3 regions of the Streptomyces gobitricini genome follow, and region 2 is predicted to be linked to each of the others. Evidence: riboswitches for the same ligand, from Rfam matches in the RefSeq annotation. Region 2 holds a riboswitch; each other region holds the start of a gene.
The links. A riboswitch is a leader RNA that binds a small molecule or an ion and turns the genes downstream of it on or off. The one in region 2 is predicted to bind cyclic di-AMP.
Positions count from the first base shown of each region.

Region 1: linked by a shared signal. The riboswitch ahead of ABD347_RS24475 (M23 family metallopeptidase) and the one ahead of ABD347_RS14760 (transglycosylase family protein) in region 2 are both predicted to bind cyclic di-AMP.
Region 3: linked by a shared signal. The riboswitch ahead of ABD347_RS23145 (C40 family peptidase) and the one ahead of ABD347_RS14760 (transglycosylase family protein) in region 2 are both predicted to bind cyclic di-AMP.

Region 1 is NZ_BAAASR010000029.1:16,599-19,848, forward strand. It holds gene ABD347_RS24470 (PrsW family intramembrane metalloprotease) at 1-7, shown strand, start outside; gene ABD347_RS24475 (M23 family metallopeptidase) at 164-1,297, opposite strand; cyclic di-AMP (ydaO/yuaA leader) riboswitch at 1,309-1,443, opposite strand; gene ABD347_RS24480 (PP2C family protein-serine/threonine phosphatase) at 1,683-2,843, opposite strand; tRNA gene ABD347_RS24485 (tRNA-Met) at 3,011-3,084, opposite strand.
Region 2 is NZ_BAAASR010000016.1:93,864-97,113, reverse strand. It holds gene ABD347_RS14770 (cytochrome P450 family protein) at 1-136, shown strand, start outside; gene ABD347_RS14765 (transglycosylase family protein) at 317-1,237, shown strand; cyclic di-AMP (ydaO/yuaA leader) riboswitch at 1,493-1,669, shown strand; gene ABD347_RS14760 (transglycosylase family protein) at 1,673-2,386, shown strand; gene eno (phosphopyruvate hydratase) at 2,674-3,250, shown strand, end outside.
Region 3 is NZ_BAAASR010000026.1:103,494-106,743, reverse strand. It holds gene ABD347_RS23155 (urease subunit beta) at 1-169, opposite strand, end outside; gene ABD347_RS23150 (urease subunit gamma) at 185-487, opposite strand; cyclic di-AMP (ydaO/yuaA leader) riboswitch at 1,234-1,406, shown strand; gene ABD347_RS23145 (C40 family peptidase) at 1,411-1,887, shown strand; gene ABD347_RS23140 (DUF6328 family protein) at 1,930-2,466, shown strand; gene ABD347_RS23135 (ATP-binding protein) at 2,493-2,924, opposite strand; gene ABD347_RS23130 (helix-turn-helix domain-containing protein) at 3,154-3,250, shown strand, end outside.

The DNA.
Region 1 (3,250 bases), on a different contig from region 2:
GTACTAGCCGGCGGGCGACGCGTGACGGGCGGCGCTTGACGGCCGGGAGGGCGGGGCGGCGAGCCCGGGCTGGCGGGCGGGCGGCGAGCCGTGCCGGGGGCGCCGGGTCCAGGGCCGGAGCCCGGTCGCTCACGAGCGGGAGCCGGTCCTCACGAGCGGGGTCTCAGACGGTGAGGCCCTTGCCGCGCAGCCAGGCCAGCGGGTCGATCCCCCCGCCGCCCGCGGTGTGCACCTCCAGGTGCAGGTGCGGCCCGGTGACGTTGCCGGTGGCGCCGACCCGGCCGATGGTCTCCCCGGTGGTGACCGTCTGACCGGCGCCGACCGTCATCGACGACAGGTGGCAGTACCAGACCTCCGTGCCGTCCTCCAGCTCCAGGACGATGCGGTAGCCGTACGAGCCCGACCATCCGGCCGACTTGACGGTGCCGCCGTGGACGGCCTTGGCGGGCGTGCCCGTGGGCGCGGCCAGGTCGAGGCCCGTGTGGTAGCCGGAGGACCACATGTTGCCGGCCTGGCCGTAGGTGGACGTGATGGTGTACGAGGACGTCGGCAGGGACCAGCTTCCGGCCCGTTCGGCCAGCTCGGCCAGCCGGGCCTCTTCCGCCGCCTTCGCCTCGGCCTCGGCCTTCGCCTTCGCTTCCGCGTCCGCCTTGGCCTTCGCCTCGGCGGCCTGCTTCTCGGCGGCGGTCGCCTGCGCCTTCGCCTCGGCGGCGGCCTGCTCGGCCGCGGCCGTCTCCGCGGCCGCCTTCGCCTCGGCGTCGGCGGACGCCTGCTGCTGCTCGGCCTGCTGGAGGATGCGGGCGCGCAGTGCCTCGCCCGCGTCGGCGCCGCCGCTCTGCTCCCCGGCGGCCTGGTCGGTGGTCCCGGCGAGGGAAGCGGTGGTGAACGGCCCGTCGGCCGCCTCGGCGGAACCGGCGGAGTCGGAGCCGGACTCTTCGGTGCCTTCCGAGTCGCCGGAGATCAGGGAGCCGATGCCGGGCAGGGAACCGGCGTCCGGGAGGCTCTCCGTGAGGGCGTCCGGCAGGGATATGGAGACCGCCGGCTTGTCCTGCGCGGTGGCCATGCCGCCCGCGCCCACCGCGGCGATGACGCCGACGCCGAGGACCGTGGAGCTACGGGCGAGTCCGCCGCGCTGCTTGGCCACGCGGTGACGGCCCCGGACGGGGCGGACGGTTTCCTCGGTGGGGTTCCATTCTTCCCACTCCCCGTTTACGGGGGCGGCGTCCGGGATACCCGAAGAGTTGAACGAGCCGATGGAGCCGTACGGGGCTTCGGGGGCAGGCCTGTTGGACGCCACGGAGGCGCACTCCTTTCCTTCCTTCTCGCCTACCGGGTTAGCTGACGGGTTCGGAGCAGGAAGGTCTCCTACGGGCCCACTTCGGCCCGATTCACCCCAAGGTGGTGGTTCCCCGGTTCCCTCGCGGAATTCGGCGCACGCGCGCGGTGCCGTTTCTGTCGACGGCTGGGACGACCGCGCTGCGTTATCGAACGTTAATAGACGCGGGCTCCGGATTCCAAGCCGTTCCTACTGATCATTAACCAGTAGCGCCATGGATCAACCGGGCCACATCCGGACACACACGGTCGAGTTGACCGCGCATCAGAAACGTTTACCGACCACGGTAATACTGACGGTGTGTCATATGTTATGCGCAGTGACACCCGCCGGTCACAGACCGTGCTCAAGGACCGGGAGCCGACCGGGGCACGACCGGAATCGTCCGCCGCCGCCCCGGCTGCCCCTCCGCCGGCCGGCTCACCGCCAGCAGCGCCAAGTCGTCGGTCGCCCCGCCTCCCGTATGCCGCCGTACGTCGCTCACCAGCGCGTCCAGCACCGCCTCGGGCCCCGGGAAGAGCCGCCCCGCCAGCCGCGCGACCGGATCGTAGAAGACCCCCTCCGCGTCCCGCGCCTCCGACAGACCGTCCGTATAGAGGAGCAGCGTCGCACCCGCCGGGTACGGCACCTCGTACGCCCGGTCCGGCCACCCGCCCAGCTCGGCCATGCCCAGCGGCAGCGCGGGCTCCGCCTGCTCCAGCGGTTCGACGCGCCCGTCCGCGTACAGCATCAGCGGCTCCGGGTGCCCCCGGTCCACCACCCGCACCACCGCCTCCCCGCGCGGGATCTCCGCCAGCACCGCGGTGGTGAACCCCTCGAAGGCGTCCAGACCGTCCCGCCGCGTCCCCTCCCGGGCCAGCGCCCGCTCCAGCCGCTGCGCCACGCCCTCCAGGGAGCTCTCCTGCTCCGCCGCCTCCCGGAACGCCCCGATGACCACCGCCACCGCCTCGACCGCGCCCATGCCCTTCCCGCGTACGTCGCCGACCACCAGCCGCACCCCGTACGGGGTGTCCTGCACCGCGAAGAGGTCACCGCCGATGAAGGCGTCCGCCTGCGCCGCCTCGTACCGCGCCGCCACCTGAAGACCCCCGATCCGCTCGGCGGGCGTCGGCAGCACCGCCCGCTGCGCGGTCTCGGCGATCACCCGGGCCGACGCGAGCCGCTCACCGCCGCGCCGCACCACCCGGTTGATCAGCAGCGCGAGCGCCGCGACCACCGCCACGGTGACGATCTCGGTGATGGTCTGGGTCTCGTCCAGCGTGCCGTTGCCCAGGTGCAGGGCCAGCATGGCCAGGACCGCGAAGAGGCCGGACAGCAGCGTCGTCCGCGCGGCGAACAGCGGCGCCGCGACCAGCGGGGCGGCGACGAACAACGGCACGGCGGTGAAACTGCGCGGGGTCGTCAGCTCGTACGCCACACCCCCCGCGACCAGCAGCCAGGGCAGCGAGCGGGCGAATAGCCGGACACCCTCCCGCCCGCCGTCGCCGTCCCGTGCTCGTCGCGCCACCGCTGCTTTCCTCCCCGGTCCACCCACGGCTGCGGACGGTACCGTGCCCCGTCCCGGCCGCCCGGAGCCGCGCCGCACGGCGGCCCGCCGTCCGCCTACCGAGCGACACGCTCCGGTCCGGACATGACGAAGGCCCGGTGCGCATGCGCACCGGGCCTTCTCATCAGTAGCGGGGACAGGATTTGAACCTGCGACCTCTGGGTTATGAGCCCAGCGAGCTACCGAGCTGCTCCACCCCGCGTCGGTGAACACCACCCTACGCCATCCGGAGCACGATCCCTAACCAATATCGCTGGCAGCCGACCCGGAGGGGACAAAACGGTCCTGATGGCGCCCGGCCCCTGCGCGGCCGGAGCGCGCCTCGTCGCCCCCTGCGGCACCCGGCGGGTCCCGGGGCGGCTTCCGCG
Region 2 (3,250 bases):
GACGCTGCTGACCCGGCTGCCCGACCTCCGGCTCGCGGTGGATCCTGCCGATTTGCGGTGGCGTGGGGGGCTCATCATGCGTGGATTGCGTACGCTCCCGGTCGAGTTCACCCCTTTGGTCCCCGGTCCGAACTGACGCCTCGTCATTTCTGTGATGTTCGCGTGATCTCCGCTGCATCGACTTGTGACTGACGTTCGAATGCCGCTACGTTCACCGTCACCTCAGCAGTCACGCGAAAGGCAGCACCGCATGCGCTCCGGGAACGGCCGGCACCGACGACCCCGTCAAGCCCCCGCCATCGTCGTCGCGGCAGGGGTGACCGGATCCGCCATCGCGCTCCCGCTGCTCGGCGCGGGTTCCGCGACGGCGGCCGACGCCACCACCTGGGACCGGGTGGCCGAGTGCGAGTCCGGCGGCCTGTGGAGCGCGGACCTCGGCAACGGCTTCTACGGCGGTCTCCAGATGTCGCAGGAGAGCTGGGAGTCCTACGGAGGACTCGCGTACGCCCCGCGTCCCGACCTCGCGAGCCGCACGGAGCAGATGGCCGTCGCCGAGAAGGTCTACGCGGCCACGGGGGTCAAGGCCTGGGAGACCTGCGCGCCCGTCGCGGGTCTCGGCGGCGCCTCCTCCGCGCCCGGCGCCGACCCCACCGGCACCGCGCCCGCGGCGCCCGGAGCGACGGACCTGGCCGAGGTGCTCGAGGACCCGGGGGCGCCGGAGGCGTCCGACCCGGCCCGCCCCGCCGGCCCGGCCGGGACGCCGCCGCCCGCCGAGCCCGCCCCGACGGCGCCCGGCGCGCCGCAGAGCCCCGCGTCCGGCTCCGGCAAGCACCGCGGCGAGCCCGCCAAGGAGGAGGGTTCGGTGACCGATCCGGTGGCCCCCGCCGACCCCACCGCCCCGGCCGACCCCACCGCGCCGGTCACCCCTGGCGCCCCCGAGGCGGAGGACACCCGCAAGCCCACCGGTCCGGCGGATACCGGCAATCCGGTCACCGACCGCGAAAAGGACGGACATGCCTCGCGGGGCGACGGGGCGACGCGTGACCCGGGGAGCGTCGAGCCGGGCGCGTACACGGTCCGGCCCGGCGACAACCTCTCGGTCATCGCGGACGAGTACCAGGTCCCCGGCGGCTGGTCGGCCCTCTACGAGGCCAACCGGGCCACCGTCGGGACCGACCCGGACCTGATCCTCCCTGGCCAGAGCCTTGAACTGACGGCGGATCAGCCCCAGGAATGAGCCTGTATGTCCGCTTCTGTGTAAGTGAGACATGAATCTCTTCGCCCCGGTTGGCGCGGCAGGTCCGTCCGAATCGCACAATCCGCCCTTCACCTGCGTAAACGCCCGTCAAGGGCGGGCGCATAAGGGCGGATTGGCCCCCGATGTCCGTCTTTGAACTTCGGGAAGCTCTGTGTCTACGGTCGTGACTGCTCGCCACCGCGGGCCCCATCGACCGGAACGCCGAATCCTGCCGCCGGTCGACGGGAACAGTCGTCGCGTCACGCGCCGAAGGCAGGAGCGGGGGACCCAAGGTAAGTGCCGGGCCCGGCCATGGAGACATGGCACGGAACCGGCTTGGGGTGAAGCCGAGCGCACCACTGTGCCGCGCGGCCGGGCCACTCACTCGCCCGAACCCGACAGCTCACCTCGTAGGCGTCGGTGAGGAGATGTCCCATGCTGTTCTCCGGCAAGTCCAAGCACCGTCGCCCCTCCAAGGCCGCCCGGTTCGTCGCGTTCGCCGGTATCACCGGTGCCGCCGTCGCCGCCCCGCTGATGGGCGCCACGACCGCATCGGCCGCCACCGCCGCCGAGTGGGACAAGGTCGCCCAGTGCGAGTCCGGCGGCAACTGGTCCATCAACACCGGCAACGGCTACTACGGCGGCCTGCAGTTCTCGGCCTCCACCTGGGCCGCGTACGGCGGCACCGCGTACGCCTCGACCGCCGACCAGGCCTCCAAGTCGCAGCAGATCGAGATAGCCGAGAAGGTCCTCGCGGGCCAGGGCAAGGGCGCGTGGCCGAGCTGCGGCGTCGGCCTGTCCAACGCCTCCTACGGCGGTGGCGGCGGCGAGCAGGCCCAGCCGCGGCAGGAGCGCGAGGCCGAGCAGCCCGCCACGCGCAGCGAGCAGCGCACCGCGCCGAAGGCTCAGGCCGCGCCGGAGCCCCAGGCCGCGCCGAAGGCCGAGTCCAAGAAGACCGTCACCACCCCGACCGGCAAGAAGGTCGAGAAGGGCGACGGCGAGTACAAGGTGAAGGCCGGCGACACCCTCAGCACCATCGCCGCCGAGAAGAACGTCACCGGCGGCTGGGAGAAGCTCTTCCAGCTGAACAAGGACATCGTCGACGACGCCGACCTGATCTACCCGGGCCAGCAGCTCCACCTGAGCTGACCCACGGACCGCCCCGGTCCGGCGCCGTGCGCGCCGGACCGGGGTTTTCCGGTTCCGGGGCCGGGTCCCGGTCCGCGCTCCTGAGCGGCCCTCCGCACATCGCGACTACCGACCGGTAGGTTACGTGGCGTTTTGCCCGCAATGCAGCTCTGTGAGCCCTTTTTCGTCCCAGGAGGCGGGCGACGGCCGGCTCGGGCCCCCCGGCCGGTTAGGCTCTTGCCGCAAGGCCGAAGAGACCCTGCACCGCATGCGTCACATTTTGCGTCACATCCCAGAAGGAGATGCTCGTGCCGTCCATCGACGTCGTCGTAGCCCGGGAAATCCTGGACTCCCGAGGCAACCCCACGGTCGAGGTCGAGGTCGGCCTCGACGACGGCAGCACCGGCCGTGCTGCCGTCCCGTCCGGTGCCTCCACCGGAGCGTTCGAGGCCCTCGAGCTCCGCGACGGTGACAAGGACCGCTACCTCGGCAAGGGTGTCGAGAAGGCCGTCCTCGCCGTCATCGAGCAGATCGGCCCGGAGCTCGTCGGCTACGACGCCACCGAGCAGCGGCTGATCGACCAGGCGATGTCCGACCTGGACGCCACCCCGGACAAGTCGTCGCTCGGCGCCAACGCCATCCTCGGCGTCTCCCTCGCCGTCGCGCACGCCGCCTCCGAGGCGTCCGACCTGCCGCTGTTCCGCTACCTGGGCGGCCCGAACGCGCACCTGCTGCCCGTTCCGATGATGAACATCCTCAACGGCGGCTCGCACGCCGACTCCAACGTGGACATCCAGGAGTTCATGATCGCCCCCATCGGGGCGGAGTCCTTCTCCGAGGCACTGCGCTGGGGCGTCGAGGTCTACCACACCCTGAAGAAGGTCC
Region 3 (3,250 bases), on a different contig from region 2:
GCGCGGCCGGACGGTCGAAGTCGAGGCCGGGGTTGGCCTCCGCGAAGTGGTAGTGCGAGCCGACCTGGACGGGCCGGTCGGCGGCGTTGAGGACGGTGAGGAGGGTGACGGGGCGCCCTTCGTTGAAGGGGACGGGCTCGTCCGCGTACAGGATCTCTCCGGGGATCATCGGCGGCGTCCCCCGTCAGAGGATCGGGTCGTGGACGGTGACGAGCTTGGTGCCGTCGGGGAAGGTGGCCTCGACCTGGACGTCGTGGATCATCTCGGGGATGCCGTCCATGACGTCGTCGCGACTGAGCACCTTGCGGCCGGACGCCATGAGCTCGGCGACGGTACGGCCGTCGCGGGCCCCCTCCAGGATGTGGGAGGTGATGAGGGCGACGGCCTCGGGGTGGTTGAGCCTCACGCCGCGTGCCCTGCGCTTCTCCGCCACGTCGGCGGCGACATGGACGAGCAGTCGTTCCTGCTCGTGGGGGGTCAGTTGCACGTTTCACCTCACGGTCTCCCGCCCGATGTGGTCCCGGGCGCAGCGGGGACCCTATCCGGCTTCAACACTCTGTTGACCTGCGGGAACGAGTGTCACCCAGAGATATTTCCATCTCGGGACAGAGTTTTTCCGGGAGGTTAACTGCGCCTTTGCCCGCCCATGGACATCCGGGAACGCGGGCTCCGCGGCCCCGCCCCGGGCCCCCGAGCCCACGGGACCCCGCCCACGGCGCCCCGCACCGGGTGCGGGCCCTCGCGGGGCGCGCGACGGCGCTCCGCGACGCCCTGGCCTCGACGGACGAGCGCGGCGGGAGCGGTGCGCACGCCCACGCGCTCGCGCGGGCGTTCCGGGCCGTTGCGGTGAACGGCGCGCGGGACGCGTGACGGCGCCTCAGAACCGAGGTGCGGGACCGACCGGGCCCTCCCCCGGATGGGCTCAGGAGTACGACGAGCGATGCCTCGTTCAGCGTACGCAACCGGACGAATTTCGTACGACGCGAGTTGCGCACCGACTGTACACATCTGGCGGAATGTCAGGTTCCGCCGCTGGTACGGGGATCGTCGGCGTCACGCGGCGGGGGACCAAACAGACTCTGTCCACCCGAATGGATCAGTCGTGAGGAGCCTCACAAAAGGCCGTTTCGACTCGGAATTTCACCCCGGCATGGGTCAAGATCCCTGACGACGACAAGCCCCCGCCGCCGCGGCGGGGCGGTCCGGGCGGACGCCGAGTCCTGCCGCCGTCCGGATGACTGGTCGACAGGAGTGGATCGGCAGGAGTGGAGGACCCGAGCAGTGCGGGTGACCGAACGATGTACGTCCCATCGGTCGCCCTTGGGGTGAAGCCGCGCGAGCGGCCGGGCAACTTCGCCAGCCCGAACCCGACAGGTCATCCTTCACAGGCGGCTGACGAAGGGTTGCGCCATGACCGCGCAGATTCATGTCCCGTCTCTGCTCTCCCGGGCCGGTGCCGTCTCAGCACTCGCCCTCGCCGCCGTCGGCGGCCAGATGCTGGCGCCCGGCGCCGTGTCCGAGGCACAGGCCGCGCCGGCACACGGCACCAAGGCACTGAACATCGCCGCGTCCAAGAAGGGTGCACCGTACAAGTACGGAGCGGCGGGTCCCTCCCGCTTCGACTGCTCCGGCCTCACCCTGTACTCGTACAAGAAGGCCGGGAAGACGCTGCCGCGCACGGCCCAGCAGCAGTACAACAAGACGCGCCACATCTCCGCCTCCGGCCGGCAGAAAGGCGACCTCGTGTTCTTCCACCGGGGGAGCAACGTCTACCACGTCGGAATCTACGCGGGTAACAACAAGATCTGGCACTCACCGAAGTCGGGTTCGGTGGTGAAGCTGGACAAGATCTGGTCGAAGTCGGTCTGGTACGGGCGCGTCCGCTGAGCCTCCGGGCATGAGCGGTGGTGCGGGGGGTACTCGGGGTGAGTGTCCGGCGAGAGCCCCCGCACCGCGCGCAACGAGACGCCCCTGGAGCGTGCCGACCGCAACTTCGGCGAGCTGCTCCAGGAACTGCGCGTCACACAGACCGGCGTCCAGATCTTGTTCGCCTTCCTGCTGACGCTGGCGTTCACGTCCCGCTTCGAGTCGCTCGACTCCTACCAGCGGGGCCTGTACGTCGTGACGCTGCTGCTCTCGATGGTGGCGGCCGTCCTGCTGACCGCCCCCGCCGCCCTGCACCGCGCGCTCTTCCAGCAGGGCGCCAAGGCCCGCATCGTCTCCGTGTCGTCCCGGCTGGCGAGGATCGGGCTCGGCGTCCTGGCCCTGGCCCTCACCTCGTCCGTGTCGCTGGTCGTCGACGTGGTGCACGGCCGCCCGGAGGGCCTCGCGGCGGGCACTTTCACCCTGCTCGTCTGCGCCGGCCTGTGGGGGGTCCTCCCCTACCTCGTGCGGCGCCGGCTCGGCGCCCGGTCCCCGGAGCAGCCGGCGGGGACACGCCCGGGGCGCCGCGGCCCCCGCCGGTGACGCCGGCCACGGCCAGGGCGGGGCGGTCAGGTCTGGACCGGGACCGTCCAGGGGAGGGCGATCCAGACGGTCTTTCCCCCCTCCGGGGTGGGGGTGACCGAGAGACGGCCGCCGCACTCCGCCGCGAGCCAGCGGATGATGACCATGCCGCGGCCGTTGTCCTGCTGCACGGCCGCGGGCAGCCGCCGCGGCCAGCGCGGATGACTGTCGGTGACACCGATGCGCAGCCGCTCGTCGCGCTCCAGCCGTACGTCCACGGTGAAGGTCGGTGACAGGCCGAAGGTGTGCTGGACGGCGTTGGTGGCGAGCTCCGAGACGATCAGCCGGACCGTGTCGGCCGTTTCCGCGTCGTCGGGGAGGCCCCATTCCGTGAGGACGTCCGCCACGTATCTTCTGGCGGCGGATACCGAGACGGGGTCGCTCGGCAGAGTGACGGATGCTTCCTGATGGTCTGCCATGGCGACGCCGTCCCTTTCCCACCGGGGCCGGACTCCGACACGTACCGGATGTTTTGTGAGGACGGCCTCGGAATGCGCTTCGCGCCAGAGTGCCACTTATGTCGTCCCCGATGAGGGCGATCCACCAAGATCTGCATATATCTGTCGCTCGAAGCGGTGAACTCTGCTACGCGAGAACGGATTTGGGCGGCAAACTGGTGGGTTGGTCCGACGGCGGCAGGAGGCGGTCATGCGAGGCACTCGGCACGGTCCGGCGGTGCGTCGGCGCAAGCTCGGCGAGGAGTTGCGCGCGCTGCGCCTCGCGGCGGGCCTCACCAGCCGTGAGG